Regions from separate parts of the Aminobacter sp. J44 genome, predicted to be linked through region 2. Evidence: predicted binding sites of a transcription regulator. Region 2 holds the regulator's gene; the other holds the start of a gene.
What was found. The regulator LexA, encoded in region 2, represses DNA repair genes until DNA is damaged. The targets are predictions, from matches to a motif close to TGTTCNNNNTGTGTTCNG.
Positions count from the first base shown of each region.

Region 1: recA (recombinase RecA) is a predicted target of LexA. The motif match lies at 12,811-12,828, and genes of this name have one in related genera.

Region 1 is NZ_VLJG01000014.1:16,822-32,568, reverse strand. It holds gene L610_RS07365 (helix-turn-helix domain-containing protein) at 1-274, opposite strand, end outside; gene L610_RS07360 (META domain-containing protein) at 539-1,003, shown strand; gene L610_RS07355 (DUF3800 domain-containing protein) at 1,111-1,953, opposite strand; gene L610_RS07350 (DUF2200 domain-containing protein) at 2,192-2,548, opposite strand; gene L610_RS07345 (GNAT family N-acetyltransferase) at 2,792-3,244, shown strand; gene dnaE (DNA polymerase III subunit alpha) at 3,387-6,896, shown strand; gene L610_RS07335 (2-hydroxyacid dehydrogenase) at 7,109-8,128, shown strand; gene L610_RS07330 (TRAP transporter substrate-binding protein) at 8,322-9,335, shown strand; gene L610_RS07325 (CreA family protein) at 9,454-9,945, opposite strand; gene L610_RS07320 (OmpA family protein) at 10,161-10,805, shown strand; gene L610_RS07315 (pseudouridine-5'-phosphate glycosidase) at 10,798-11,721, opposite strand; gene L610_RS07310 (carbohydrate kinase family protein) at 11,736-12,668, opposite strand; gene recA (recombinase RecA) at 12,952-14,049, shown strand; gene alaS (alanine--tRNA ligase) at 14,239-15,747, shown strand, end outside.
Region 2 is NZ_VLJG01000023.1:115,054-130,800, forward strand. It holds gene trpC (indole-3-glycerol phosphate synthase TrpC) at 1-557, shown strand, start outside; gene moaC (cyclic pyranopterin monophosphate synthase MoaC) at 559-1,044, shown strand; gene glp (gephyrin-like molybdotransferase Glp) at 1,046-2,263, shown strand; gene L610_RS10855 (lysylphosphatidylglycerol synthase domain-containing protein) at 2,561-3,496, shown strand; gene L610_RS10860 (DUF502 domain-containing protein) at 3,423-4,154, opposite strand; gene mnhG (monovalent cation/H(+) antiporter subunit G) at 4,226-4,639, opposite strand; gene L610_RS10870 (K+/H+ antiporter subunit F) at 4,642-4,923, opposite strand; gene L610_RS10875 (Na+/H+ antiporter subunit E) at 4,920-5,405, opposite strand; gene L610_RS10880 (monovalent cation/H+ antiporter subunit D) at 5,402-7,042, opposite strand; gene L610_RS10885 (Na+/H+ antiporter subunit C) at 7,039-7,380, opposite strand; gene L610_RS10890 (monovalent cation/H+ antiporter subunit A) at 7,380-10,295, opposite strand; gene L610_RS10895 (AI-2E family transporter) at 10,426-11,616, opposite strand; gene L610_RS10900 (SMP-30/gluconolactonase/LRE family protein) at 11,795-12,655, opposite strand; gene lexA (transcriptional repressor LexA) at 12,808-13,521, shown strand; gene L610_RS10910 (ComEC/Rec2 family competence protein) at 13,515-15,734, opposite strand.

The DNA of each region.
Region 1 (15,747 bases), on a different contig from region 2:
GCTTGATATCCGCCTCGGATGCCGGGCCGGTCCCAACGCCGTAGAGCAGCCAGGAAGGGCTGATATTGAGGACGCCGGCCAGCATGGAAAGGCGGTTGGCCCGCGGCTGGGCGCGGTCGCGCTCCCAGGCTTCGAGTGTTTCGATCTGCACGCCGATGCGGCGGGCAAGTTGTGCGGTCGAGATGCCGGCGCTGTCCCTGGCCCGCGAGAGCCGGCCGCCGAGCGTATCGTCATCGGGAAGGTCTGAGTAGATCGTCGTCGTGGTGTCGGACACCCGTCCCACCTCCGTGTTTGTGAAAAACAGGCCCGCGTGAAGCGGGCCGCGAACGGGACCAGCATAGGGATCGAGCCCCCCGGCGCAACCTTCTTGTCCCCAGGACGGGTCGAAGCGAGCCGCGCTGCCGCGTGCCGAACCGACCGCATCCCTTTTCCCGCAGGGGATTGGGCGACGAGGCGGCGGCGCGATCTTTTTTGGCGGGCCGCCCCGGCTGCGCCATAATCCGCGGCGGGAATGCGCATCTCAAAGAGGAGTCTTGTCATGCCGCTGCCGCACCTTACCCGCCGCCATTTTGTCCTTGCCGCAACGCTCGCGGGCTGCGGCCTTGCCACCGGCGCCCTTGCCGATTCACCTGAGGCGCCCGACATGCCGGACCCGGCGGCCGAAGGGCTTTCGATTTACCGCGAGTGGGTGGTGGAGGACGTCGCGGGCGGTGGCGTCATCGACAATGCGCGGCTGACGCTCAACATCGACGAAGCGGGTCACGCCTCTGGCCACAGCGGCTGCAACCGCTTCGTGGGGCAGGCGACCATCGACGGCGACAAACTTAGCTTTGGCGCGCTGGCCGGCACGCGCATGGCCTGCGCCGAGGCGCTGATGAACCTCGAGCAAAAGTACCTCGACGCGCTGGGCAAGGTTGCCTCCTTCCGCATCGACGAGGCCGAGCGAAAGCTGGTGTTGATGGATGCGGAGGGTAGGGAAGTGGTGAGGCTGGCGGAGGGGTGAGGTAGTCACTACCCATTAAGGAACTGGCATTCCACTTGAGTAACGTCTGAATACAAACTGAACCGCGATGTTCCTAACCAACCAACTTATTGTTAGGAGGAACTTATCTAATTTGCTCCGCGATTTGTCTCTGAGAAGCCGGTGATCGAAGCTGGAGGTCTGGCTACCAGAGAGGAAATCAGTTCTTCAATCTCGGGCTCAAGCTGAACGTCACGCGGAGAGTGCACGCAGTAGAGGCCGGCACCCAAGACGAGATTTGAGCCTGGCTGGCCAAAAAAGTGCGGCGATAATTCCTTGATGTATCTTGGTTCGAGTATATTAAAATTTTTCTCGCTCTTATTGACGCATTTATAAAGAGAGTGTGCCACAAGATCTGCGATTTGAAGGAGGGGTTCTTCACTCTTTCGCTTCGTTGAAATTCTGCTTATGTCAATATTTTGCAGCTTTTTAGTATTCTCGTGCAAGGGGCGACGCTGGCAACTATGCAGTAAGTTGCTCATTCTGTCATAGTCAATGTTGGCTTTTTCAAAGATGATGTCGAGTTGATGGGGTTTTATGCGTCGGCTCTCCATGAACCAGCCAACACGTTCGAGAAGATATTGAGCGCACTTGTTGTAGTACATGCTGCTGTCGGCTGAGATGGCATCTTTGTAACTTCCCAGAGTTTCCTTGCGGGATATCACGCCGAATAACCGCATCCGACATGGGGTCAGCTGTCGAATGAAATGCAAAATCTGATAGTGATTGAGTTCGGCGCAGTGAAGCGTTTTCTTCTTAATATCAAATGCAACGGTGATAAGAGTATTCTCAATATTTTTCCGTAACCTGTTGGGTATCAATACCGCCCCTAGGGTCATATAAGGTGAGGCTCCACCTTGTGAGCCGGAGCGGACTTTCGCTATACCGGCTTCGCCGCTTTCATCAATAAAAACAGTATAACCATCCTGCATATTTCGTGGTTTTCTAATATTTCAGCGAATGGAATATTGTTGCCCGAGGTGTGCACTAATTAAAGATATCCAAAACTTTGTCAGTCGTGCAAGTGGGCGTGAGGGTTCTGCATATCAATGCTGCCGGGCTCGCGCCCATCGAGAAAGCTCCACTCGTTCGAGAAACGTGAATATTGATTAGTTGGCAGACGTGGGCAGAGGCGAGGGCGATGAACGCGGAATGGGGACTAGTGCTCCCTCACCCCCTCAAAATCCTCTCCATCTTCTTCCCCTTCGCCAGCTCGTCGATGAGCTTGTCGAGATAGCGGATTTCGCGCATCAGCGGCTCCTCGATTTCCTCCACCCGGACGCCGCAGACGGTGCCGGTGATGAGTTCGCGGGCAGGGTTGAGGCGCGGGGTGTTGTTGAAGAAGTCGGCGAAGGTGGTCTTGTCCGCCAGCTCCTTTTCAAGTGACTCCTGGCTGTGGCCGGTCAGCCAGCGAAAGATCTCATCGACCTCTTCCTTCGTGCGGCCCTTCTTCTCCGCCTTCTCGATGTACATCGGATAAACGCTGGCGACGCTCATCTTGTAGACGCGCTGGAACCTGTCGGACATGGCGGGTCCTCCCAATTGCCTGATGATAGCTTTGCAGGCCGCGCGCCGCCACGCGGGGAGGTTGCCGTGTCAGGAAGAGGAGCGCGCTGAGGTTGACCCTGCGGCAGCGCCCGACTAGAAGGCGCCCGCGAGCAGCAGAAGGAGATTTATGCGCAGAGGCCAGAGCTGAGCCGCCAGAGCGGCAATCCACCGGCGCCAGACGGGCCGCCGAACCTCTTTGCATATCTTTCTTCAGGAGTTCTCATGCAGAACCATCATGCTGTCATCCGGCCGTACGATCCGGCCACGGATACCAAGAAACTGTCGCAGATCTGGCTCGACGCCGCGCTGATCGCGCATGCCTTCATCGGCGAGGAAACGCTGCGCGCGCAGCGCAGCCTGATCGAGGACGTCTATCTGCCCAAGGCCGACACGTCGGTTGCCTGCGTCGGCGGCGAGCCGGCCGGCTTCATCAGCCTGCTCGGCGACTTCGTCGGCGGGCTGTTCGTTGCCCCGGCCTTCCAGGGGCAGGGCATCGGCCGGATGCTGATCGATCATGCGCTGGCAAAGACGAAGGAACTTTCGCTGGAAGTCTATACGGCCAACGAAGGCGCCATGCGGTTCTACCAGCGGCTCGGCTTCGTCGAGCAGTCGCGACGGCCGCTGGATAATGAGGGCCTGCCGTTTGAAAACGCCTTGATGCGCTACGGCGGCTAACGGTCAGAGCGGGGCAGGGCGCGTTCTTGTCCCGCTCGCGCCGCTGCGGCAGCTTTCCACATGCCGTTCCGTCGCGCCTAGACTCGGAGGTCGCCGTCCCTGAAAATGGCGGGGAGATTCTCAGGCGGCCAGAGGCACCAACATGGCATCGACACGCGACCCGATCGTTGGGGCTGCGCAGGGCGCATCGGCGCCGGATGACGGCCGGCCGGTCTTCATTCATTTGCGCGTGCATTCGGCCTATTCGCTCCTCGAAGGCGCGCTGCCGCTCGGCAAGATCATCGGCCACGCCAAGAAGGACCGCACGCCGGCCATCGCCATCACCGACACCAACAATCTGTTCGGTGCGCTGGAGTTTGCGCAGAAGGCAACCAAGGAGGGCGTGCAGCCGATCGTCGGCTCCCAGCTCGACATGACCTTCGAGGCGCCGGACGATCCGGCGCGCCAGCATCGCAGGGGCGGGCCGGCGGTGCAGCCGCTGGTGTTCATCGCCGCGACCGAGGAAGGTTATGCCAATCTCGTGCGCCTCGTCTCGCGCGCCTATCTCGATCTGCCGTCTGGGGAGCCGCCGCACATCAACCCGGCCTGGGTCGAGGAGCTGGCGGAGGGCATCATTTGTCTTACGGGCGGCGAGCGCGGACCGATCGGCGCCTGCCTCAAGAACGGTCATGCGGCGGAAGCCGAGGAGCGGCTCTTGTTCCTCAAGCGCGTGTTCGGCGACCGGCTCTATGTCGAGCTGCAGCGCCATCGCGGCTATGACCGCGGCATCGAGGCATCGTTCATCGACCTTGCCTACAAGCACGATTTGCCGCTGGTCGCGACCAACGAGGCATTTTTTCCGGCGGCCGAGGATTATGAGGCGCACGACGCGCTGCTGGCCATCGCGGAGGGCTCGGTCGTCGCAGTCGACGAGCGCCGGCGCCTGACGCCGGAACATTACCTGCGCACGCAGGCCGAGATGGCGGCGCTGTTCGCCGACCTGCCGGAAGCGCTCGAAAGCACCGTCGAGGTTGCCCGGCGCTGCCGCTACTACCCGAAGAACCGCAAGCCAATCCTGCCGCGCTTTGCCGGTGCCGACGTCGACGACGCCGAGGCCGCCGAACGCGCCGAGGCCGAGGAGCTGGCACGCCAGGCGCGCGAAGGCCTCGACCGGCGCCTCGCCGCGCACGGGCCGACCAATGGCTACACCGAGCAGGATTATCGCGACCGCCTCGAGTTCGAGATCGGCATCATCACGAGGATGAAGTTTCCCGGCTACTTTCTCATCGTGTCGGACTTCATCAAGTGGGCGAAGGCGCATGACATTCCGGTTGGTCCCGGCCGCGGCTCGGGTGCGGGCTCGCTGGTCGCCTATGCGCTGACCATCACTGACATCGATCCGCTGCGCTTCTCGCTGCTGTTCGAGCGATTCCTCAATCCGGAACGCGTGTCGATGCCGGACTTCGATATCGACTTCTGCCAGGACCGCCGCGAAGAGGTGATCCGCTACGTGCAGCAGAAATACGGGCGCGACCAGGTCGGCCAGATCATCACCTTCGGTACGCTGCAGGCGCGCGCGGTGCTGCGCGACGTCGGCCGCGTGCTGCAGATGCCTTATGGCCAGGTCGACCGGCTGTCCAAGCTGGTCCCATCCAACCCGGCCAACCCGGTCAAGCTGAAGGACGCGGTCGCGGCCGAGCCGCGCTTCGCGGAGGAGGTCGAGAAGGAGCCGGTGGTCCAGAACCTCCTCGACATCGCCATGAAGCTCGAGGGCCTCTACCGCCACGCCTCGACGCACGCGGCCGGTATCGTGATCGGTGACCGCCCCCTGTCTGAACTGGTGCCGATGTACCGCGATCCGCGCTCGGACATGCCGGTCACGCAGTTCAACATGAAGTATGTCGAACAGGCGGGCCTGGTGAAGTTCGACTTCCTCGGCCTCAAGACGCTGACCACGCTCGACACGGCCGTGAAGTTCATCCGCCGGCGCGGGGTCGACATCGACCTGTCGCGCATCCCGCTCGACGACCAGAAGACCTACGAGATGCTGTCGCGCGGCGAAACCGTCGGCATCTTCCAGGTGGAATCCGCCGGCATGCGCAAGGCGCTGATCGGCATGAAGCCGGACTGCATCGAGGACATCATCGCGCTGGTGGCGCTCTACCGCCCGGGCCCGATGGAGAACATTCCGGTCTACAACGCGCGCAAGCACGGCGAGGAAGAGATCGCGTCGATCCATCCGATGATCGACCACCTGGTGAAGGAGACGCAGGGCGTCATCGTCTACCAGGAGCAGGTGATGCAGATCGCCCAGGTGCTGTCGGGCTACTCGCTCGGCGAAGCAGACCTGCTGCGCCGCGCGATGGGCAAGAAGATCCGCGAGGAGATGGACAAGCAGCGCGAGCGCTTCGTCAGCGGCGCGATCGAGAAGGGCGTGTCCAAGCCGCAGGCGAACATGATCTTCGACCTGCTGGCCAAGTTCGCGGACTACGGCTTCAACAAGTCGCACGCGGCGGCATACGCGGTCGTGTCCTACCAGACGGCGTATCTGAAGGCGCACTATCCGGTCGAGTTCCTGGCGGCGTCGATGACGCTCGACATGAACAACACCGAAAAGCTGTCGGACTTCCGCGCCGACGCCATGCGCCTCGGCATCGAGGTGGTGCCGCCGTCGGTGAAGACCTCCTACCGCGCGTTCGAGGTGGGCGAAAACCGCATCTACTACTCGCTTGCCGCTATCAAGGGCGTTGGCGAGGCGGCGGTCGACCACATCGTCGAGAAGCGGAAAGAAAAGCAGTTTGAATCGCTTGAGGATTTTTGCTCACGCATCGATCCGCGCATCGTCGGCAAGCGCGTCTTCGAAAGCCTGATTTCGGCAGGCGCCTTCGACTGCTTCGGCTACGACCGCGCGCAGCTGTTTGCCGGCATCGAGCGGATGATGGGCATGGCCGCCCGGGCGCAGGAAAACGCTGCCTCTGGCCAGGCTGACATCTTCGGCATGGGTGGCGGGCCCACCGAAAAGCTGGTGCTTCCGACCTGCGAGCCGTGGACGGCGGCCGACCGGTTGCACCGCGAGTTTGCGGCAATCGGCTTCTATCTCTCGGCGCACCCGCTCGACGAATACCGCAGCGTGCTGGAAAAGATGCGCGTGCAGAACTGGACCGACTTCCAGGCGGCGGTGAAACGCGGCGCGACGGCAGGGCGCCTGGCCGGCACCATCACCGCCAAGCAGGAGCGCAACACGCGCACCGGCAACAAGATGGGCATCGTCAGCCTGTCGGACACCACCGGACAGTTCGAAGCCGTCATGTTCTCCGAGACGCTGTCGCAGTACCGCGACATGATGGAGCCCGGCCGCTCGGTGGTGATCACCGTGGCTGCCGAAGACCGTCCGGAAGGCGTCAACCTGCGCATCCAGACGGCGCATGACCTCGACGTCGAGGCGTCGCGCGTTCAGCGGCATATGCGCATCTTCGTGCGCGACCCCGGACCGCTCGACACGATCGCCTCGCAGCTGGCGACGCGAGGCGAGGGGCATGTGTCGTTCATTGTGCTGAAACCCGAGGGGCAGGGCGAGATCGAGGTCGAACTGCCCAATCGCTATCGTCTGTCGCCGCAGGTGGCATCGGCCATGAAAGCAGTGCCGGGCGTGGTGGAGGTCGAGCTCGTTTGAGGCGAATCATTTGGGGCTTGCTTGCACAACGGCAGCCCGAAACGACTGTCGGAAGGGCGTTCCGGCTGCGATCCAAAGCCCTAATTATGACTTGACAAGCCACGCCGATCTTTCGCGCCAATTCCTTGCGTTTACCGCAAGGATCCGCGGAAAACAGTCGACGGCGTCGGCCTTCGGGGTACTCTTCCAGAACAAAAGAGGGGAGTACAACAATGCCGCCTGTGAAGATCGTCCGTACTGACCGCGAGCTCGAATGCCCGACCATCGACCGGGTGCTTCGGTACAAGGGGGCCAAGTTGGTGCTCTTGCCCGAGGGCGTCAGTGAGGAAGAGCTCGCTCGGGAGGTTGCGGACGCCGACCTTCTTCTGATGTGCTACACGCCGATCACGGCGAAGGTCATCAACGCCGCGACGAAGCTGAAGGCGATTGTGAAATACGGCGTCGGCATCGACGCGATCGACATTCCCGCCGCGCGCGCCCGCCAGATCCCCGTAGTCAACATCCCGGAATATGCCGAGGAAACGGTAGCCGAAGGCGCGTTCATGCTGCTGATCGCGCTGGCGAAGAAGCTCCTGCCGATCTCTCGCGAGATGCGGAGGACCGGATGGGCCTGGCCCGAACAGCAATGGCTTGGCGCAGATATTGCCGGCAAGACGCTCGGCCTCGTCGGCGTCGGACGCATTGGGCGGTCAATGGCGCGCATGGCTGGTGCGGGGTTCAGGGCGCGGGTGCTCGGCTATGATCCGTATGTACCCCGGGAAGTCATGACGCAGCATGGAGTGACCAAGGTTGACAGCCTGGAGGAGATGCTGCCGCAATGCGACTACGTCTCATTGCACAGCGTGCTCAATGACGGCTCGCGCTATCTGATCGGGGCGCAGGAGCTGGAACTGATGAAGCCGTCGGCCTTCCTGGTCAACGTCTCCCGCGGCGCGCTGGTGGACGAGATGGCGCTGCTGGCTGCACTGAAGGCAGGAAAGATCGCCGGCTGCGGCCTCGACGTCTACAGCCAGGAGCCGCTGGATCATGAGCGTCATCCGCTGCGCGAGCTGTTCGCGATGGACAATGTGGTGCTGTTTCCGCACCTGACCTTCTACACGAAGGAAGCGATGGACCGGCTGGAGGAGGACACGCTCGCCCGCTGCTTCGAGGCGCTCGAAGGCAAGCCGCTGCTGGTGCGATCGAAGGACCCGCGGCTGACAGGGCAGACCGCCGGCGTAAGGTTCAGCTGACGGGCATATTCTTTCGTCAGTTCTCAAAAGAACTGTAGGGGTTTTGGAGATGCGCAAAGAGGATCCGTGACGTTGTTCTTTGCAGCGGTCATGTTCCCATTTGCCATCATTGACAGTAGTTCAAATACATAACATTTTCCTTCTTCGGTCGGCCGGGAGGATCTGTCGGCCGGAAAAGAAACGGGAGGAATTCATGTTACGTCGTATTTCCGTGGCTTTGGCCGCGCTACTTTCTGCTGCCGCGCTGCCGGCGAAAGCTGCCGATGTCGAACTTAGTCTTGCTCACTGGCTTCCTCCTACGCATCCGATGCACACGGGCGGCATCGCACAGTGGGTTGAGTCCGTCAGCAAGGCGTCCAACGGAAGCATCAAGATCAACATCTTCCCGGCCGCGCAGCTGGGTTCGGCTGCCGACCACTATGACATGACCCGTGATGGCATTGCCGACATCGGATATGTGAATCCCGGCTATCAGGCAGGCCGCTTCCCCATCTACAGCCTGATCGAAGTCCCGTTCCATGTCCGCGAGGTGGATAACGGGGCAGGGGCGCTGCACGAGTGGTACGCCAAGTACGCCGAGATCGAGATGCCGGAAGTGAAGTTCTGCGTCATGAACCCGCACGATCCGGGCACGATCCACGCCAACACCGAGATCAAGGTGCCGGGCGACATCAAGGGCAAGAACATCCGCGCCGCTCACGCGACGATGGCCCGCTTCGTCTCCATGCTCGGTGGTTCGAGCGTCCAGGTGCCGGCAAATGAGGCGCGAGATGCGATCTCCAAGGGCATGGCGGATGCGATCACCTTCCCATGGAACTCCGTCTACATCTTCGGCATGGATTCGGTGGTCACCTACCACCTGGACTTCCCGTTCTACATTTCGAACCAGATGCTGCTGATCAACAAGGGCGTCTACGATGGGCTCTCGGAAGAGAACCGGAAGGTGATCGACGACCACTGCACGCCGGAATGGTCGATCAAGTTCTCGAAGGATTGGGCGGAGAACGAGCGTTCCGGCCGCCAGAAGGCGATCGACGCCGGGCATACGCTGTATGCGCCGACGGATGACGAGATCAAGCAGTGGCGTGATGCCGCCGCGCCACTCGTCGACCAGTGGAAGGACGATGTGCGCAAGGTCGGGCAGGATCCGGACAAGATCTACGGCGAGTATCGCGCCGCACTCGAGAAGTACGGCTCGCTCTACTAGGCCTCAGCGCGAAAGGGTGCCGTCGTATGATGGCACCCTTGAACCATCAGCGCGTAGCTTTGGCTTATCGAGCACCGGCCTTCTAAGCCGATGGACTCCGGCCCGATCCAGAATTGAGCTACTCGGGCTTGCCGTTCTTCCAGGTGACGTTCTGGCCGTAGAGCGGCACGGTTGAGATCGCCATTTTCGCCGACCCGTCCTGAACCTGCCGCGAGTGCGACAGGTAGATCAGCGTGTCGTTCTCCTTGTCATAGATGCGCTTGACGACCACGCTCTTCCAGATCAGCGACTGGCGCTGCTGGAACACTTCCTCGCCGCCCTTGCCGAGGTCGATGTCGCCGATTTCGATGGGTCCTGTTTGGTTGCAGGACATCGCATTGTTCGACGGATCTTCGAACCAGTTGCCCTTCTGCAGCCGGTCGATGATGCCGCGGTCGAAATAGGTCACATGGCAGGTGATGCCCGAAATGTCGGGATCGGTAATTGCCTCGATGACGATGTCGTTGCCGAGCCAGTCCACGCCGACCTTGCCGACTTCCTTGGAGTGGGCCGAGCCGGCACTGAGAGCCGCGAGTAAGGCGAGCGCAGCGGCCATGCGAAGGTGTTTCATCAACGTCATCTCCTGATCCCAGCAAGTTGAACCCGCCTGCGGCAATATAGGGATTGGCACGTTCCCGATGTAAGGGATGCGGAATCGATCCTCTCCACCGGCAGCTCCGCCCCCGGTTCGGTTTTTTGCCGCAATCTGTGATACAAACCGCCGACGAGCTCGATTCAGCAGGCTGACCTGCCCGAACCGCGCTTATTCAGGAGAGGGAAATCCGAATGAAGAAGATCGTTCTGGCCTTTGCGGGTGCTGCGTTTCTGGCCGGCTGCACGACCGACCCGTATACGGGCGAGCAGAAGATGTCGAACATGGCTGGTGGCGCGGCGCTGGGTGCGCTTGCGGGCGCCGGGATCGGCGTGCTCGCCGGAGGTGACGACCGCCGCAACGCGCTGATCGGCGCCGGCATCGGTGCGCTGGCAGGCGGCGCCATCGGTGGCTACATGGACCAGCAGGAGGCGGAACTGCGCCGCTATCTGCAGGGCACTGGTGTATCGGTTACCCGCGTCGGCAACCAGATCGTCCTCAACATGCCGTCGAACATTACCTTCGCGACCGACCAGTACGAGGTGGTGCCGGCCTTCTACGACACGCTGAATGCGGTTGCGATGGTGCTGAACAAGTACAACCGCACCTTCGTCGACATCAACGGCCACACCGACTCCACCGGCAGCCTGCAGCACAACCAGGTGCTGTCCGAGCGCCGCGCCGATTCGGTCGCTCGCTTCCTCGCCCAGCGTGGTGTCGACAGCCGCCGCTTCGCCATCCGCGGCTTTGGCCCGTCGCAGCCGATCGCGTCCAACGCGAGCGCAGACGGCCGCGCCCAGAACCGCCGCGTCGAGATTTACCTGACGCCGTTCACCTGATCGCAAGCGCGGCAGCGATCTGGGCAGCCAGCCGGGCGTTGTTCTCGACCAGCGCGATGTTGGTGACGAGACTGCGGCCGGCAGTGAGCTCCAGGATGGTGGCAAGAAGAAAAGGCGTGACGGCTTTGCCGCTCACGCCTTTTTCGTTGGCCATGCGCTGCGCCGTCTCAATATGCTGCGCCATCTCCTCGGCCGGAATTTCCGACGCCGCCGGCACCGGATTGGCAACCAGCATGCCCCCGTCGAGTCCCAGCTCTTGGCGGGTGCGGAAGAAAGCGGCGATTGCTTGGGGCTCATCGAGCCGCAGCGGCACGGGGTAGGGCGATTGTCGCGACCAAAAGGCGGGCATCACGTCGTTGCCGAAGCCGACCACCGGAACGCCGCGCGTTTCAAGCACTTCCAAAGTCTTGGCGATGTCGAGGATCGCCTTTGCCCCGGCCGAGACGACGATGACCGGCGTGCGGGCAAGTTCATCAAGGTCGGCGGAAATGTCGAAGCTTGCTTCGGCGCCCTTGTGGACGCCGCCGATGCCTCCGGTGGCGAACACCGAAATGCCGGCAAGGTGCGCGGCGATCATCGTTGCGGCGACGGTGGTGCCGCCCGTGCGCTTCTGCGAGACCGCAAAGGCAAGGTCGGCGCGCGACAGCTTCATGGCGCCGGTGGTTTGCGCCAGAGCGACGCGCTCCTTGTCTGTAAGGCCGATCTTGATGCGTCCGTCGATCACCGCGATCGTCGCGGGTGTGGCCCGTTCCTCGCGGATGATCTGCTCCACGCCTTCCGCCATGCGAGTATTGTCGGGGTAGGGCATGCCATGGGTAATGATGGTGCTTTCGAGCGCCACCACCGGCTTACTGGCTGAAAGCGCGGCCTGAACCTCCGGCGAGATGTCGATGTGGATTGCGGCCGTCTGCTTCATGTGTCTCCCGCCGTTCAGCTGATCTTTCTCGGGGTCCCGACGCGTGCGAGCGCTGTTTCGAACGCCTCGTCCTCATAGTCGGCTACCACGTTGGGCGATGCAATCGTCAGCATCGCGGCGGCCATGCCGCGCCGCACCGCCTCGTTGAAGCTTTCGCCCCGCATCAGCGCCGTGGTAGCCACGCCGGCGAGCGCGTCTCCTGCGCCGGTCACATCCGCAATCGCTTCGAGCTGCGGCGGGGTGATGTTGAAAACGCCCGTGTCGTCGAAGAAAATCGTCTCCTCGCCGCCCGCAGTGATGACGCCGCGTCTGAGCCCGCGGTCGCGCAGCAATTTGATGGCTTCGGCAGCGTCATCCGCACCCGACAGTACGCGGGCCTCGCGGCGGTTCATGAACAGGCAGGAGAGGGATGCCAGGATCGGCTCCAGCCGCCGCGCCTTCGCTGGCGAAATCGCGATGGCGTAGATCGGGCGGCCTCCCGCCATGTCCGCAAGCCGCATCAGCGCATCTTCCGGCATATTGGCTTCGCAGAAGACAGCATCCGCMGCCGCCACCGCATCGCGAATCTTGCGCCGGCGCAGCTGCCGGGTAAAGCCGAGCTCGTAGAGCGTCATGTCGGCGAGCCCGGCAATCAGCTCGCCATTCGGGTCGAGGAGGGCGGTGTAGCTCGGCGTCGTGCGGTCGAGAAAGATCGCGGACACGTCCTCGATGCCACTTTCGGCCAGCACGTCGGCTACCGCCAGCCCCGCAAGATCCCCTCCGCGCAGCGACATCAGCGTCACGTCCACGCCATGGTGCACCGCATTGCGCGCCGCGTTCAGCGCGCCGCCGCCGGCTTCCTCGCGCAGGCTGCCCGGATTCGACGCAGCCGGCACATAGACACCATCGATCCTGCCGCGCCGGTCGATATGGGCCGCGCCCGAGACGAAAAGCTTTGGTCGTTGCATGGAAAGTCCGGTTGAATGCGCCTGCGCGGGGAGCGTATTCAACGCGGGCAGGCGCCGCAACTCTGCGCCTCGAATCGCTGATTGCTGGACCTATGCGCGTTCACGATGCCGCGCCTGCTGGTACGTTCTGGCCTCTACATCCCAAAACGAAAATAGAACATAATCCGAAAAGCTATTTCAAATCAGTTATTTGATCGCTATTGCCAAATTGGAACAAAAAGAGTACAAAAAATCATTGGACACAGGACATCCGGCTTCGCGGTCCATCAAGGGGTAAGGTATCATGGCGCAGAACACATTACGGCTTGTTGAGGACGGTTCAGTGGATAAATCCAAGGCTCTCGATGCAGCGCTCTCCCAGATCGAGCGCGCTTTCGGCAAGGGCTCCATCATGCGGCTCGGCCAGAACGAGCAGGTGGTCGAGATCGAAACCGTTTCGACGGGTTCGCTCAGCCTTGATATCGCGCTCGGCGTGGGCGGCCTGCCGAAGGGACGCATTATCGAGATCTATGGCCCGGAAAGCTCGGGCAAGACCACGATGGCGCTGCACACCGTAGCCGAGGCCCAGAAGAAGGGCGGCATCTGCGCCTTCATCGATGCCGAGCACGCTCTTGATCCGGTCTATGCACGCAAACTCGGCGTCGACCTCGAGAACCTGCTGATCTCGCAGCCGGATACAGGCGAGCAGGCGCTGGAAATCTGCGACACGCTGGTCCGCTCCGGCGCCATCGATGTCCTGGTCGTCGACTCGGTTGCGGCACTGACGCCGCGCGCCGAAATCGAAGGTGAGATGGGCGATTCCCTGCCGGGCCTGCAGGCCCGCCTGATGAGCCAGGCGCTGCGCAAGCTGACCGCGTCGATCTCGCGCTCGAACTGCATGGTCATCTTCATCAACCAGATCCGCATGAAGATCGGCGTGATGTTCGGCTCGCCAGAGACGACCACCGGCGGCAACGCGCTCAAGTTCTACGCCTCGGTGCGTCTCGACATCCGCCGCATCGGTTCGGTCAAGGACCGCGACGAGGTCGTCGGCAACCAGACCCGCGTCAAGGTCGTCAAGAACAAGCTCGCTCCTCCCTTCAAGCAGGTCGAGTTCGACATCATGTACGGCGAGGGCGTTTCCAAGACGGGCGAGATCATCGACCTCGGCGTCAAGGCTGGCATCGTCGAGAAGTCCGGCGCGTGGTTCTCCTACAATTCCCAGCGCCTTGGGCAGGGTCGCGAGAACGCCAAGCAGTTCCTGCGTGACAATCCGGAGCTGCTGCGCGAGCTGGAACTCGCACTGCGCCAGAATGCAGGTCTCATCGCCGAGAAGTTCCTGGAGAACGGCGGCCCGGGCGACCAGGACGGCAACGATCTGGACGACGCCGCTGGCATGTAAGCCCCGCTAGAGCCGCGTTCCCGTGGCTTAGGGGTGTGATTTTCAGACCGCCGGGAGGGGTTCCGGCGGTCTTTTCCTTTGTGGACTGTCCGTTATCGTCCTGCTTTCTGGACAGCTTGAAAGCTGGACGTTAAAAGGCCTTTCCTTTCGGCCGCAAGGGGTGCGGCCGCTCTACCTGAAGGCATCGGCATGAGTGGTGGCGTCAACGAAATCCGGTCGACTTTTCTCGACTACTTCCGCAAGAACGGGCACGAGATTGTAGCGTCCAGCCCTCTGGTGCCTCGCAACGACCCGACATTGATGTTCACCAATGCGGGCATGGTCCAGTTCAAGAACGTCTTTACCGGACTTGAGACGCGCCCCTACACGCGCGCTGCCACCGCTCAGAAGAGCGTGCGCGCCGGCGGCAAGCACAACGACCTCGACAATGTCGGCTACACCGCTCGCCATCTCACCTTCTTCGAGATGCTCGGCAACTTCTCCTTCGGCGATTATTTCAAGGCCGAGGCGATCGAGCTTGCCTGGAACCTGATCACCAAGGACTTCGCCCTTCCGAAGGAAAAGCTGCTGGTCACCGTCTACCACACGGATGACGAGGCGGCTGAGCTCTGGAAGAAGATCGCCGCCTTCTCCGACGACAAGATCATCCGCATCCCGACCAGCGACAATTTCTGGGCGATGGGCGATACCGGTCCGTGCGGGCCGTGCTCGGAGATTTTCATCGATCGCGGCGAGCACATCTGGGGCGGCCCTCCCGGAAGCCCGGAAGAGGATGGTGACCGGTTCCTCGAATTCTGGAACCTGGTCTTCATGCAGTACGAGCAGGTCACCAAGGACGAGCGCGTCGACCTGCCGCGTCCGTCGATCGACACCGGCATGGGCCTCGAGCGCATGGCCTCGATCCTGCAGGGCGTCGAGAGCGTCTTCGAGACCGACCTGTTCCGCCACCTGATCGAGGCGACCGCCTCGGCGCTCGCCAAGGGACCGCAGCCCGACAACGTCGCTTCGTTCCGCGTCATCGCCGACCACCTGCGCTCGTCCTGCTTCCTGATCGCTGACGGCGTGCTGCCGTCGAACGAGGGCCGCGGCTACGTGCTTCGCCGCATCATGCGCCGCGCGATGCGCCATGCGCAGCTGCTTGGCGCCGCTGAGCCGCTGATGCACCGTCTGGTGCCGGCGCTGGTGCGCGAGATGGGCCAGGCCTATCCGGAACTCGGCCGCGCCGAGGCGCTGATCACCGAGACGCTGAAGCTTGAGGAAACCCGCTTCCGCAAGACGCTGGCCCGCGGCCTTGGTCTCCTCGAAGAGGCGACCTCGGGTCTGACGCAGGGCGCGCGCCTCGACGGCGAGACCGCGTTCAAGCTCTACGACACCTACGGCTTCCCGCTGGACCTCACGCAGGATGCGCTGCGCCAGCGCGGCATTCAGGTCGACACCGACGGCTTCAACGCCGCGATGGAGCGCCAGAAGGCCGAGGCCCGCGCCAACTGGTCTGGATCGGGCGAAGCGGCGACCGAGGCTGTCTGGTTCGCGCTGCGCGACAAATTGGGCGCGACCGAGTTCCTCGGCTACGAGACCGAGAAGGCCGAGGGCGTCATTACCGCGCTGGTGAAGGACGGCCAGGAAGTCGAGCGTGCGGCCGAAGGCGACGAAATCTCCGTCATCGTCAACCAGACGCCGTTCTACGGCGAGTCCGGC
Region 2 (15,747 bases):
AGGCGGGTGGTGCGGCTTGCCTCTCCGTCCTGACCGACAAGCCCTCGTTCCAGGGCGCGCCTGAATTCCTCACCGCCGCCCGCGAGGCCTGCTCGCTGCCTGCGTTGCGCAAGGACTTCATGTTCGAGCCATATCAGGTCTACGAGGCCCGCAGCTGGGGCGCCGACGCGATCCTCATCATCATGGCGAGCCTGTCGGACGACGAGGCGAAGGCGCTCGAAGAGACGGCGTTCGAGACCGGTATGGACGTGCTGATAGAGGTGCATGACGAGGAAGAGCTTGAGCGTGCGCTCAAGTCCCTCACCTCGCCCCTGGTCGGTATCAACAACCGCAACCTACGCACCTTCGAGGTGTCTCTCGAAACGTCTGAACGGCTGGCAAAGCTCATCCCGCAGGACAAGATCATCGTCGGCGAGAGCGGCATCTTCACTCATGACGACTGCGTGCGCCTTTCGCGCGTCAACATCTCGACCTTCCTGGTCGGCGAAAGCCTGATGCGCCAGGAAGACGTGACACTTGCCACGCAGACGCTGCTCGGACAGCGGATCGCGGCGTGACATGAGCAAGCTGACCCACCTCGGCGCATCCGGCGAGGCCAACATGGTCGACGTCGGCGACAAGGCGGACACGGTGCGCACTGCCGTAGCCGAGGGCGCGGTCATCATGAAGCCCGAGACGCTCGACACGATCCTGGCGGGCGACGCGAAGAAGGGTGACGTGCTTGGCGCAGCGCGCATTGCCGGCATCATGGCGGCCAAGAAGACGCACGAGCTGATCCCACTTTGCCATCCGCTCCTCCTCAACAAGGTCGCGGTCGAGATCGAGCCTGATGAGGCCCTGCCGGGCCTCAGGGTCACGGCGCTTGCGCGCGTCAGCGGCAAGACTGGCGTCGAGATGGAAGCGCTCACCGCCGTGTCGGTGGCGTGCCTGACGATCTACGACATGGCAAAGGCCGTCGACAAGGCGATGGTCATTTCCGACATCCGCCTGATGGAGAAGACAGGCGGCAAGTCGGGCGACTTTCGCCGGTCGGAGAACGAGTGACATGGCGCAGCCTCTTCCGGTGGACGAGGCACTGCAGAGGCTTCTGGCCGGCGTAGAACCGCTTGGCTCTGAGCAGGTGCCTCTCGCCGAAGCGGTTGGCCGAGTTCTCGCCTCCGACCTCCATGCGCGCCGCACCCAGCCGCCATTTCCCGCATCCGCCATGGATGGCTATGCCGTCCGCGCAGAAGACATTGCCACGCTCCCGGCCTATCTCCGTCCGGCAGGCGAATCCGTCGCGGGCAAACGATATTCAGGCACGTTGCAGCCGGGTGAAGCCGTCCGCATTTTTACCGGCGCACCGGTGCCGGAGGGCGCCGACACCATCCTGCTGCAGGAAGATGCGATCGTCCATGAGGACGGGCGGATCGAAGCGACGGAAGCCACCGCACGCGGCAGGCACATCCGCAAGGCGGGCCTCGACTTTTCCGAAGGCGAGAAGCTGCTGGCAGCGGGACGTGTTCTCGACGCCGCCGCCCTGGCGCTTGCTGCAGCAGCCAATCATCCGGTGCTGGACGTCGCCAGAACGCCGGTCGTGGCAATCCTTGCCACTGGCACCGAACTCGTTGCACCCGGTGCAACGCCCGGACCTGACCAGATCGTCGCCTCGAACACCTACGCCATCATGGCGCTGGTGCAGCAGGCTGGCGGACGATCGATCGACCTTGGCATCGTCAGCGACGATCTCGGCGCGCTGGATGACGCAATCCGTCGCGCCCGGGAGTCCGGAGCGGATATTCTCGTCACTCTTGGCGGGGCATCTGTTGGCGACCATGACCTCGTCAAGGACGCGCTCGGTGCTGCCGGCATGGAACTCGACTTCTGGAAGATCGCCATGCGTCCGGGCAAGCCGCTGATGTACGGCCGCCTCGGCGAACTGCGCGTGCTGGGCCTTCCGGGCAATCCCGTCTCGAGCATCGTCTGCGGGCATCTGTTCCTGAAACCGCTCGTCGCCGCCCTCACCGGCCAGGCCTACGAGCACGATATCCGCAGCGCGGTCCTTGGCACACCAATGGGGGCAAACGAGTCGCGTCGCGATTATGTCCGCGCTGTCGTGGCGAGCGCCGAGCATCATGGCGATCAGTTGGTTGCGACCCCGTTCCCGACGCAGGATTCGTCGATGCTGAAGACGCTCGCGGAAGCCAATGCGCTGATCATCCGCGAGCCGCATGCTCCTCCGGCCGATGCCGGTGACCCCTGCAAGGTGCTGATGCTGCGCTGACGCAACCCTGCGTTTTAGCAGCCTCTCAGGCTCCCGCTGGTCGGCCGCGAAAAATGCGCACGGGCGCCCGGATCGAGGCGCTTTTTCCCTTTCATCTCCTGAAATCCCGCTATGTTACTCAGGGTGGCGGTGAGGATTCACGAGGGTTCCCTCGCCTTCCGTCGCCGTTCACGACGTCCCGGTTTCTCAGGCTGAATGCCGGGGCCAACCATAAGAATCGGTCGCTTGGCGACCTCCGGGGAAATGGGGCGTGGCGGCGGTTGACGGACGGCTCGCCACTGAAGGGGATAGGTGCCGGTGAAGTATGTGAGCAAGTATTTTTGGCCTGTGGTCGGAGTTGGAGCCGTCGCGTTTTCGATCTGGCTTCTCTACCACGAGCTTCGAGGTCTCTCACTCGATGAGCTTTGGGACAGCCTGACAGCTATAACGATACGCCACTGGCTTCTTTCGATCGCCGCGACCCTCCTCGCCTACGCCGCTCTTGCCGGCTATGACCACCTGGCCCTGCTTCACCTGCGCCGCCGCGTCGGCTGGCTCTACATGACGGTCTGCTCGTTCACGACCTATGCGCTGTCGCACAATATTGGCGCATCTGTCTTCTCGGGCTCCGTCGTCCGCTACCGCGCCTACTCCGCGAAGGGTTTGAGCGCGGCCGAAGTCGGCGTGCTGGTGGCGTTCTGCTCGTTCACATTCGCCCTTGGCACCCTGATGCTGACGGGAATCGTGCTCATCCTAGAGCCGGAACTGACCGAGCGTTTCGTCGACGTGCTGCCAGTGTCAGCAACTTCGGCGACAGGTATCGCGCTGCTGGCAATCGTTGGGCTTTACGTTCTCGGCAGCGCGCTGAAGCTGCGTCCGCTGAAGCTCGGCAAGATCGAGATCCACTATCCGAACCTGTCGATCGTCTGGCGCCAACTCCTGATTGCGCCGCTGGAGCTGATCGGTGCTGCCGCCATCATCTATTTTGCACTGCCGGAGGCGGGAAATCCCGGCTACATCGTCGTGCTCGGCATCTTCCTGATCTCGTTTTCGGCGGCGCTGATCTCGCACGCCCCGGGCGGCCTTGGCGTGCTTGAGCTGGTCTTCATCACGGGGCTGTCGGAAATGGATCCGGCGGACGTGCTGGCGGCCCTGCTGGTGTTTCGCCTACTCTACCTGATCATCCCGTTTGTGATGGCTCTGTTCGTCGTGCTCGGCTTTGAGCGCTCACAGCTAGTGCAGCATCAGGAATAACGACGTTCTGGTTCAGCTGGGGCCAGCTGAGCGGAACGTTTTCCGGGGCCATCGAACCGCCCGAAACGATGAAGGCCATGGCGTCGTTCTTGGTCCAGTCAAGCCAGACGAGGCGTGATGTCGGAACGAGCTCGACAAAGCCTGACGTCGGGTTCGGCGTCGTCGGCACATAGACGGCCGCAAGTTCCGGGTGATGGTCGCTTTCCGGAAAGATGCGCGTCACGATGCCGACGGCGCGCATGCTTTCGGAGGGAAACTCGATCAGAACAACGCGCTGTCCGGTGGGCGTTCCGTCGCCTCCCAGCGAGCGGATCAGGGTCTGGGTCGCACCATAGACGGTTCGGGCAAACGGGAGGCGCTCGACCAGCCTGTCCAGCGCGCGCAGCACACGTCGTCCGACCACGGCGTTAGAGGTCTTGCCGAGAAGGAAGAGAAAGAGAAGCGCGAGCACCAGGGCGACGCCGGACTGGAACCAGCCGGCAAGCAACAGCTCCGCCACATCGGGCATGGTCGGATGCAACACACCCGCCAGTGCGAAGGTTGCGGGACGTCCGGCCCACACCAGCATATCCACTACGAACGAGACAATCCAGGCGGTCACCCCGAGCGGGATGATCGTCAGGACCCCGGTGATGATGTGGCGAGTGATGGACTGCATGTCACCCTCCCCGACGAAGCCACAGGCAGATCAGTGCCGCTGCGGCGTCCCGACCGGCCATGCGGAAACATCTAGATCCCATTCTGCAGACGGCTATCGGTCTCGCTGCCTGCCGATGCTTCTTCCAGCCTTCCTCGCGCCGATTCCATCGCCGGCACGTCCGGATTCTGCTCGGCGCGATCACGGTAGATGGCCGCACGGGCAAGCAGCATCAGCGTCACCGGCATCGTGACCGTCACGAAAATGCCGATCAAGATTTCGTGCACCACCGGTCGCAATTCAAGAACGGTGAAGTAGATCATCGACGCGAAGACGATCCCGCCCGTGCCCCAGCTTGTGCCAAGGGTGGGCGCATGCACCCGGTCGTAGAACGAACGCAGGCGCCAGAAGCCGAACGAACCGATCAGCGTCAGGCCGGCGCCGATCACCAGGAACGCGGCGACCAGGATCGCCGCCCAGAGCGGCAGGTCAGCGGCGTGAGGCATGCTCATTCGATCACCTCGCCGCGCATGAGGAACTTTGCCAGTGCTGCCGTCGCCACGAATCCAAGGACGCCGATGATAAGGGCGGCTTCGAAATAGAAGGTGCTTCCGGTGCGGATGCCGAATACCAGCAGCTGCAGCATCGAGTTCACGTAGAGCGTGTCGAGGCCGAGCACGCGGTCCTGCGCGCGCGGGCCACGCATCATCCGCGCCATTGCGAAAATCATAGCAAGCGCGAGCGCGCCGTGCGCAACCCAGACCGCGAATACAACGATCATCTCGCTCATTCGAAGATCTCCCGCAGCAGGTGCTCGTACCGGTTCTTGATGGTATCGAGCCAGTCCGCCTCATCGACGAGGTCGAAGACGTGCAGAAGCACCTCCCCACGCGCCGAATTGTAGTCCATCCAGGCTGTCCCCGGTGTGCTCGTGATGATCACAGAAAGGATAGCAAGCCCTGTTGGATCACGCAGGTCGAGCGGAATTGTCAGGAAGCCGGACTTCCGCTGCCGGCGGCGGCCCTGCAGTATGATCGTCGCCACCGCGATGTTGGAGCGCAGAATGTCGAGCAGCACCACGCCGATCAGCTTTGGTACGAGATGCCACTTCTTGATCTTCGGACGCGACGGTTGAAGCGCTGCAAAGCCATGCACCGCCATCAGCGCGACGAGGATGCCGACGATCAGGTTTCCGAGCGAGAGGCTGGTCAGCGCCAGCCACATCAGCACCAGCGAGACGAGCAGCAGCGGGAACGGGAAGAAGCGCTTCATCGCGTGCCCTCCCGGCCGCGGGGCATCGCACGAGGCGCGTCGACCACGCTCTCGATGTAGATGCGCGGATCGTGCAGATTGTCAGCCGTCGCCTGCATGAAGCGCATGATCGGGCCAGCCTGGACAGTCAGGGCCAGCGTCAGCGCAAGCAGGACGCCGATCGGGATGATTTCCATCAGCTGGACGCGCGGGATGACCACATCGACCGGCGCCCAGAAAGTGCGGATACCGGCGCGGCTCATCGAGATCAGCGACGCGAGACCCGACAGAACCAGGAACGTCGCGAGCCACCACGCGGCCGAGGGGATCGTGGCTGCGTCACCAAGCGCGCCGTGATTGAAGCTCGCGTCGATGATGATGAACTTGGCGACGAAGCCAGGCAGCGGCGGCAGGCCTGCCAGCAGGAGGGCACAGGCGCCAAAGCTGATGCCAAGGATCGCGAGTGTGCCCGGTATGGTCACGCCAACCTCTTCCTCGACATCCTCGTCTTCCTCGCCCTCGCCGAAGGCTTCGACCGTCACCGCAAGAACGTTCGCGAACTGGTCCTGCCCGCGCTCGACGAGCTCGATCAGCAGGAAGAAGGCGCTGATCGCGATGGTCGAACTGACGAGGTACAGCAGAGCGCCCGCTGTGACGCCAACCTCGAAGAGGCCCAGCGAGGCAAGCAGCGTTCCGGAGGAGACCAGCACGGAGAAGCCGGCAAGCCGGCCGAGCGATTGCGAGGCAAGAACGCCGATAGCACCAAAGGTAATGGTCAGGATTCCGCCGAGCAACAGCACGTTTGTGCCGAAGCCGAACGACACCGTTTCCTTGGTGAAGAACAGCAGTGACAGTCGCAGGATGACGTAGACGCCGACCTTGCTCATGATCGCCATGATTGCGGCGACCGGCGCCGGCGCAGCGGTGTAGGTAGTCGGCAGCCAGAAGGACAATGGCCACATGCCTGCCTTGATCAGGAAGGCGATGCCAAGAATGCCCGCACCCGCCTCAAGCATCATCATGCTTTCGGGCGCGACCTTGGGGATCCGGAGCGCGAGGTCGGCCATGTTCAGCGTACCGGTGACGCCGTAGATCATGGCAACGCCGATCAGAAACAGCAGCGACGCCGCCAGATTGATCGCGATGTAGTGCAGACCAGCCCTCACTCGCAGCGAGCCTGAGCTGTGCAACACGAGCCCGTAGGACGCGGCGAGCATCACCTCGAAGAAGACGAAGAGGTTGAACAGATCGCCCGTCAGGAACGAGCCATTGAGGCCCATCAGCAGGAACAGGAACAGCGTGTGATAATTCGGACCGGCCTTCTGCCAGCGCACGATCGAAAAGACGAGCGCCGGAATGGCGAGGACGGCAGTCAGCGCCAGCATCATCGCCGCGAGGCGGTCCAGCACCAGCACGATTGCGAACGGAGGCGGCCAGTTGCCGAGCAGGTAGACGACGACGCGCCCGTCACCGGGCCTGCCATCTGCATGCGCGATCCGCAGCAGCAGGATCGCGACAATGAGCAGTGCCACCGCCGTGCCGATCGTGATCGTTGCCTTCAGCACGCGCTCCTGGTCGTTGAAGAACAGCAGCAGCGCGCCAGCCACTAGCGGCAGCACGATCGGCAGGATGACAAGGTGTTCGGGTGCAGGGATCATCTTTCGGGCTCCCTGCCGTCAACATGATCGGTGCCGGTGAAGCCGCGGGCAGCAAGGAGCACGACGAGGAACAGGGCCGTTGTTGCAAAGCCGATCACGATCGCCGTCAGCACCAGCGCTTGGGGGATCGGATCAGCAAAAGCCGACGGGTCGACTTCAGCGCCCGGCACAACGGGGGCCGCGTTGGACTTCAGCCGTCCCATCGAGAAAATGAAGAGATTGACGGCGTAGCCCAGCAGCGAGAGGCCGATGATGACCTGGTAGGTGCGCGGGCGCAGCAGCAGCCACACGCCGGAAGCCACAAGCACGCCGATGCCGAGCGAGAGGACGAGTTCCATCAGGCGTCCTCCTCCGCCTTCGCGGCTTCGACGGCACGGACGCGGTAGCTGCGGACCGACTGGTGAGCCAGCGCAATAAGGATGAGCACGGTGGCGCCGACAACAAGAGAGAACACGCCGAGGTCGAACAGCAGTGCGCTCGCCGTCGGCACCTTACCGATCAGCGGAATCTCGGTGTACTGGAAGTAGGTGGTCAGGAACGGCATGCCGAACAGCCACGCACCCAAGCCCGTGACGGCGGCCGCCATCAGGCCAAAGGCGATCCAGCGCACGGGCAGGATACGCAGGCGATCCTCGACCCAGCGTGTACCGCCGCCGAGATATTGCAGCAGGAAGCCGATTGCCATCGTCACGCCGGCCGCAAAGCCGCCGCCCGGCAGGTCGTGTCCGCGCAGGAACAGGAAGGCAGCGAGCAGGATGATCACCGGGAACATCCACTGCATCAGCACGGAGGGCACCATCAGGTAGTCGCGGACAGTCGACCCGATCTCCCGGTCCGGGCGCGCGTCGTCGTACATGTTCTGGATGCGCTGCTGCTCCGGAACGCCAACGCTGTCCGCCGCCGGTCGGTAGCGGCGAAGCAGGGCGAAAACGGTGAGCGCAACGATGCCGAGCACGGTGATTTCGCCAAAGGTATCGAAGCCACGGAAGTCGACCAGGATCACGTTGACGACGTTCTTGCCGCCGCCCTCGGAGTAAGCGTTCTCCAGGAAGAAATTGGCGATCGTATCCGTCTCCGGCCGCTTCATCATCGCGTAGGCGAGTATCGCCATGCCGACACCGCAGATGACGGCAAGGCCGAAGTCGCGGTGACGGCGCATGCGGTCCATCGGACGAACGGAGTTATCCACTTCTTCGAGACGCTTCGGCAGCCAACGCAGACCAAGCAGGATGAGAACCGTCGTCACCACCTCGACCACGAGCTGCGTGACGGCAAGGTCCGGCGCGGAGAACCAGATGAAGGTGATGCAGGTTACGATGCCAGCACCGCCCATCAGGATGAGCGCGGCCAGGCGGTGGTACTTGGCCTGATAAGCTGCGCCCAGCGCGCAGACGATGCCCACCGCCCAGAAGGCGGCAAAGGTCGGGTCGAGGCCGTCGAAGCTGACGTTCGGCAGACGGAACCCGCCCCGGAATAGCGGAACCAGCCCCGCCACGAAGGCGGCAAAGACGACAAGCCGCAGTTGCGGCTGCAGACGGCGCGTGCCCAGATTGGCCTCGATCCAGCGCGCCCAGCGCCAGGAGATGGTGACCAGGATACGCTCGAAGATGCGCTGGCCCTTGAGGTTGCGCAGGAACGGCGTGCCGTCTTCGCAGGTGGCAAGGTAGCGGCGCAGCGCAAGATAGAGCGCCGTGCCGCCTACCAGCGCGATGACGCTCATGATCAGCGGTGTATTGAGGCCATGCCACACGGCAAGGCTGTAGTCGGGCGTCTCACTGCCAAGCACTGCCACGACGGCGGTGTGCAGGTACGGCCCGATGGTGATGCTCGGCACAATGCCGACAATCAGGCAGATGAGCACCAGGAGCTCGATCGGCAGACGCATCCAGTGCGGCGGCTCGTGCGGCTCATGTGGCAGGTCGACGGGCTTTGGCCCAAAGAAAACGGTATGGATGAACCGCACCGAATAGGTCACCGCGAAGGTGCTTGCGATCGTTGCGGCATAGGGTGCAAGTCCGTCGAGGATCGACCCGTGATGCTTCTCCAGCGTCTCGGCGAAGAACATTTCCTTCGACAGGAAGCCGTTCAGAAGCGGCACGCCCGCCATCGCGGCACTTGCCACCATCGCCAGCGTTGCCGTTATCGGCAGGAATGAAAACAGGCCGGACAGCCGGCGCATGTCGCGTGTACCCGCCTCGTGGTCGATGATGCCGGCGGCCATGAACAGCGACGCCTTGAAGGTGGCGTGGTTGATCATGTGGAAGATGGCCGCAACCGCAGCGAGCGGGCTGCCGAGGCTCAGCAGCGTCGTGATGAGGCCCAGATGGCTGATGGTGGAATAGGCCAGCAGACCCTTCAGGTCTTGCTGGAAGATCGCATAGAACGCACCCAGCATCAGCGTCGCCATGCCGGTCAGACCGACAAGGAAAAACCACTCATCGGTGCCCGACAGAACCGGCCATAGTCGGGCCAACAAGAAGACGCCAGCCTTCACCATCGTTGCCGAGTGCAGGTAGGCAGACACGGGCGTCGGCGCCGCCATCGCGTTGGGCAACCAGAAGTGAAAAGGGAATTGCGCGCTTTTCGTCAGTGCCCCGAGCAGGATCAGCACAAGGGCAGTCGAATAGAGTTCGTGCCCGCGGATCTTGTCGCCCGAGGCGAGCACAACGTCGAGATCGTAGCTGCCGACGATATGGCCGATGAGCATCAGGCCGACGAGCAGCGCGAGTCCACCAATGCCCGTGATCGTCAGCGCCATTCGCGCGCCGTCACGCGCCGCCTGGTTGTGGTGCCAGTAGCTGATGAGCAGGAAGGAGACGATGCTGGTCAGTTCCCAGAAGATCGCCAGCACGATCAGGTTGCCGGCAATAACCAGGCCCTGCATGGAACCCATGAAAGCGAGCAAGAACGAGAAGAACCGCGGCACAGGGTCCTTCGGCGACATGTAGTAGCGTGCGTAGATGACGACGAGCAGGCCAATGCCGGTGATCAGCACCGAAAACATCCAGCCGAAACCGTCCATGCGCAGGGTGAAATTGACGCCTAGCTCCGGCAGCCACTGCGCCTCGCGGCGGATCACGCCGCCTTCCCTGACTGCAGGGTACAGGAAGGCCGTGATCGTAAATGCTGCAAGCGAAACCAGCCCCGACAACCAGGCCTCAGCGTTGCGCGCGTTCCGGGGAAGCAACGAAGCCGCTACGCTGCCTGCGAACGGCAGCAACACCAAAAATAGTAGCAGGTTCGCGTCAGTCATTCCGCGTGATTCGGCAAAAGGGGAGTTGGGGGACCGGATTATTTGAAAAGCCGTAGATTCAGCCGCCCAGTCAACCCCTTATGCCGAAAAATTGGGATACTGCGTCGGCTTGGCGCAACCGCGCCAAAGATCATGCCCCGCCCGAACCTGCCGCAAGGGTAGACTTGACGGACTCTTCCTCCGGCACTTCCACCGTGACGGGGGCGGGAGAAGCCTGCATTTCATGCAGCCATTCGCGCCAGATAGCTACCAGCAACGCCATCAGCACCGGCCCGATGAACAGGCCAAGGAAGCCCATGGTCTTCACGCCACCGATCAGGCCAAAGAAGGTTGGCAGGAACGGCAGCTTGATCGGCCCGCCCACGAGTTTCGGGCGCAGCGTCTTGTCGACGATGAAGAGTTCGATCGAACCCCAGGCGAACAGGCCAAGGCCGGCAAAGGGTGAACCAGACGCAACCAGATAGAGAGAGACCAGCGTGAAGCTGAGCGGCGCACCGCCGGGGATGAGGGCCATGACGCCGGTGATGACGCCAAGGGTAACCGGCGAGGGCACGCCCGCGATCCAGTAGGCCGTGCCGAGAACGATGCCCTCGCCGATCGCGATCAGCGTCATGCCCATGACGGTCGAGCTGATCGTCGCCGGGACCACGCGCGAAATGCGCTCCCAGCGCATCGGCAGGATCCGCTCGCCCAGCGTGTCCACCTGCTTCACGAAGTTCTCCCCGTCCTTGTAGACGAAGAACAGCGCGATCAGCATGAAGAGCAGCGTTAGCAGGAGGTCGAAGAGACCGGTGCCGGCAGCAAGCACGGCGCGGTAGATCGAGCCGATATTCGCGCCGCTGACGATCTGCACCAGTTCGCCCAGCGCGCCCGGATGGCCGATGTAGCGCTGCCACTGCTCGTCGAGCCACGGCCCGATGCCGCCCGGCAGGGTGATCATCCATTCAGGCGGCGGTGAGCCGGTGCGGTTTGCCTCCACCGCCCAGGTGAACCAGACGCCGACTTCCTTGATCGTGTAACTGATGGCGAGCACCACCGGCACGACGAGGAAGGTAAGGATCAGCGCAATTGCGATCGAAGCCGCTAGTGGGCGATTGTTGCCGCAACGGCGCAGCAGGTCGCTGTAGACCGGCCAGCTGGCGAAACCGATCACCAGGGCCGCCAGGACTGGTACCAGAAAGCCATGGAAGAAGTAGATGCCGGCTGCAAACACCAGCACCAGCAGCCACCGCGCCGCCGAAAGAGGCGGTACCAGCGCGATCCGCGTCGGAGTGGCGGAGCCGAGCCAACGCGGTTCCTGCGGTTCGAGTGTCTTTTTCATCGCTTTCCGTCGCCTGATCAGATGGAGGCCAATCTGCAGCGGACGCCCATCAATCTGATGTGTCGCATCCGCGTTCCGACCGGGTCAAGACTCGGCCACCAATGAATGCCCCATACCACCGCATTTTGAGCGGTTTCATGGCACCATCAATGACAAAGGCTCCGGTCTCCAGTTTCCGCTAAAGGATCACCCTTGGATCAGGCTGTCCCCTAAGCCCGGTTTCGACCGCAAAGACGGCGCCAGCGAGCGGCTGGCTCGCAAGCGCTTCTGCAGATAAACCTTCCTGCGCAGTGGTCACGAAAAGCGTGGACCAGTTCGGGCCACCGAAGGCCGGACACGTGATCTGGCTCACCGGAAGCTCGATCCTGAGATCCTCGAGTCCGTTCGGCGCATAGCGCGCGACGGAGGATTTCGCCCAACACGCCACCCAGAGGAAGCCATCCGCATCGAAGATGGCTCCATCTGGACTTGTCGCGACCTGCCGCAGGTCGAGGAAAATCGTCCGGTCGCCCGTCGGCCAGCCGTCCCGGTCCAGTGCCTGGCGCCAGATGATGCGCTCCCGGCTATCAGCAAAACAGGCGAACTTGCCATCCGGCGAAAAGCAGGTGGCGTTGGGAATATCAATACCCGTGTAGAGGGCTCGCAGTTCGCCCCGATAGTAGCGGTAGATGGTGCCTAAGCCCGGTTCCGCCCTGCGTCCCATCGTACCGATCCAGAAGCCCCCTTTCGGGTCTGCCCGACCGTCATTGGTGCGCAGATCTGGCCGATCCGGCTCGATCCGGCAGATCGTCTCCCGCGAGCCGCTTTCGATATTAAAGCGCATCAGGCCGCCAGCCCCCGCTACAAGCAGGTTGTCGTGGTCGATCCAGCCGAGGGCGGAGACCGGCACATCGAAAGTCCACTCGAAGACCTTCTCCTCCTTCCGCGACCGCAGCTTCTGGCCGACGATGTCGACCCAGAAAAGCTGCTCCCTGTCCGGATGCCACAGCGGCCCCTCGCCAAGCGCACAAAGCCGATCATCAAAGACTCTTGGTTCCACCAGCCCCTCCCCTGGAACTTCAATCGAAGCACCTTGTGCCACAACTCGTCGTCTCGTGCAGCAGGGCGCGCGCCTATTAATGATTGCGGAACACAAATGGAACATATAGTGTTTTGTTCAGGGTTTGTTTTTCTGATTCCAAGGGGCGCCCGATGCTTACGCGCAAGCAACACGAACTGCTTCTCTTCATCCATGAGCGGTTGAAGGAGACGGGCATTCCTCCTTCATTCGATGAAATGAAGGAGGCGCTGGACCTTGCGTCCAAGTCGGGCATTCACCGCCTGATCACCGCCCTTGAGGAACGCGGCTTTATCCGCCGCCTACCTAACCGGGCGCGCGCCCTCGAGGTTCTGCGCCTTCCCGACTCGATCGCGCCGGGCCTCAACTCAGCGAAAAAATTCTCGCCGAGCGTGATCCAGGGCAGCTTGGGCAAGGCGCCGGAGCCTGCGCGCGTGCAGGTTCCGAGCAATGACGATGCCGCATCCGGCATCGCCATTCCGGTGATGGGTCGCATTGCAGCGGGCGTTCCGATCAGCGCGATTCAGCTGCAGACCCATTCGATTGCCGTGCCACCGGACATGCTGCGCGGCGGCGAGCACTATGCGCTCGAAGTCAAGGGCGACTCGATGATCGAGGCCGGCATCTTCGATGGCGACACGGTGATCATCCGAAACACCTCATCGGCAACCCCAGGCGACATCGTCGTCGCCCTCGTCGATGACGAGGAAGCAACGCTCAAGCGTTTCCGCCGGAAGGGCGACTCGATTGCGCTGGAAGCTGCGAACCCGGCCTATGAGACCCGCATTTTTGGGCCGGACCGAGTGAAGGTCCAGGGCAGGCTGGTCGGCCTCATCCGTCGCTACTGAACCGTTTCCTTAGTTTCACTGTTCGCGCCGGCCGCACCTTGTGTGGCCGTCGTTCGTTCAGGCAATCCGCGCGCAGCCCGCGAGAAGCGGCGATGATCATGCCACGGCCGGTATGGCATGCTGATGGCGTGCCGGATTTGCGCCCGACCTTGCGCGTCAAATCGAACTTCGGCTGCACCGTATAACGCCAGATCGCGCGTGGTGAGCGTCAACGTGCCTGAGCCCGCGCAGGGATCGCTCGATGTAGCATCGGCGAGCACGAGCAGCGCCGCCAGCCCGCACGCATCACGTGCCGCGTCCTCATCTGCCGTGTAGACAATCGTGTTTCCGTTTTCATGGCGGGCGGTGCAGGTCTTTCCTGAACAGATGAAGCCGTGTTCGAGCGAGTTGTCTTCGGCTTGCGGCCGCACTACCGTGGTTGCCCGCATCGCGCGCTGCCAATTTTCAAGCGCAAAGCCGCGCGGTCGCGACTGGTTGACGGCAACAGCCCCGTCCGACAGGCGCATCGCAACGAGCCTGCCGTCCTCGGCGATCAGGACGTCCGGTCGGGCGTCAACAAGAACAAGTACTGTCAGGCCTGCGGCGATCGGCGCTGCTGCCAGCCAGCGCAGGGACGTCTGCGACATCGTCAGGATTGCGAGGCCAGCGGCCAACAAGAGGACAGAAGCGCCGGGAATTGCACCGGTAGAGTCGTAGAACGAACGCTCCGCGAGCCACTGCGCGACCGTGATAACCGCCGCGATCCCCTCGCCCATCGCAAGCAGCGGGAGGGCGTCAAGCCCGAGCGGCATCAGGATCGACGCGGCAACCGCCATCGGCATCACCACCACCGACACGATCGGCATCGCCGCAAGATTGGCGAACAGGCCGAGTGGCGAAACTTGCTGAAAATGCCACGCGCTAAAAAGGGCCGTCGCACCCCCGGCGATGATCGATGTCGCGGCGAGGGCGATGGCAGCGGCGAAGGAGTACCGTACAATTCGTCCCGGAAAGGACGGCGTACTGCGCCGGCGTCGCGGCTCCTGTCCAGCGCGGTAGCTAGTCCAGGCAGCGTAAGACGCGACGAGTGCGGCGGTTGCTGCGAAAGACATCTGGAAGGAAGGTCCTGCCACCTCATGCGGCGAGATCAGCAAGATGATGATCGCCGAGATGGCGAGATTGCGCATGGTGAGCGCCGCGCGGTCGAACACGATCGCCAGCAGCATGACCGCAAGCATGATGAAGCTGCGCTGCGCCGCGACATCCGCCCCGGAGATGAGCAGGTAGAAGGCGGCGGCTAGCAGAGCGATCACCGCCGCATATTTCTTCACCGGCCGCCGCATCGCGAAATTGGGAGCGAGCGCGAAGACGCTGCGCAGTGCGACCATCAGCGTGCCGCCGACAAGGGCCATGTGCAGGCCGGAGATTGAAATGACGTGGTAGAGGCCAGTGATGCGCAGCGCCTCGTTGATCTGCTCCGGAATGCCGGCGCGGATGCCGGTGATCAGAGCGGCTGCAATGGCTCCTTCCGGACCGCCAATCGTCTCGGTGATCCGCGCGGCCATCTTCTGGCGTAGGGTTTGGACCCACGCCATTCCGCGCATCCAGAGGGCCGGCTCGGGCCTCTCGCCCTCCACAATCTCGGGAGCGCCCATGAAGAAGCCGATTGCACCGATGCCCGAAAAGTAACTCTGAAACGAGAAGTCATAGCTGTACGGCCGTACCGGACCCGAGGGCGAGATAAGCCTGACGACGCTTTCGATGACCTCTCCTATTCCGGCATTTTCCGGCATCGAACTCGCAGTGACACGTACGATGTCCGGCGCATAGCGCAGCACGGGCCGCCGGGTGTCGAGGACCCGAAGCGTCAGTCTCACCCGCCCGGAAGCCTGTTGCTCGATCAACTCCACGCGGCCGGTCAGCCTTGTGGTTACCTCCGAGCCGAGGATGCGCGTGCCTGCTGTAAGCGTTTCAATCTTGGCGCTCACAGCACCGCTGGCAACGAGCAGCCCTGACATGGCCAGCAGACGCCAGGCGAAGTGTGTGCGCAGCCACCAACAGAGACTCAGGAGGCCGAAGACGAGCGCAGTGAGCGGAAGAAGGGTGGGCTCGTGCGGCAGGGCGAAATAGGTGAGCGCCCCGGCACCAATAAAGACCGGAATACAAAGAAACGGCGTCCCGCGATCAATTTCAGCTTCAAACGCCGCGCGCGCTTCTTGTGATATCCGTCCAATCGCGGGCCTTTCC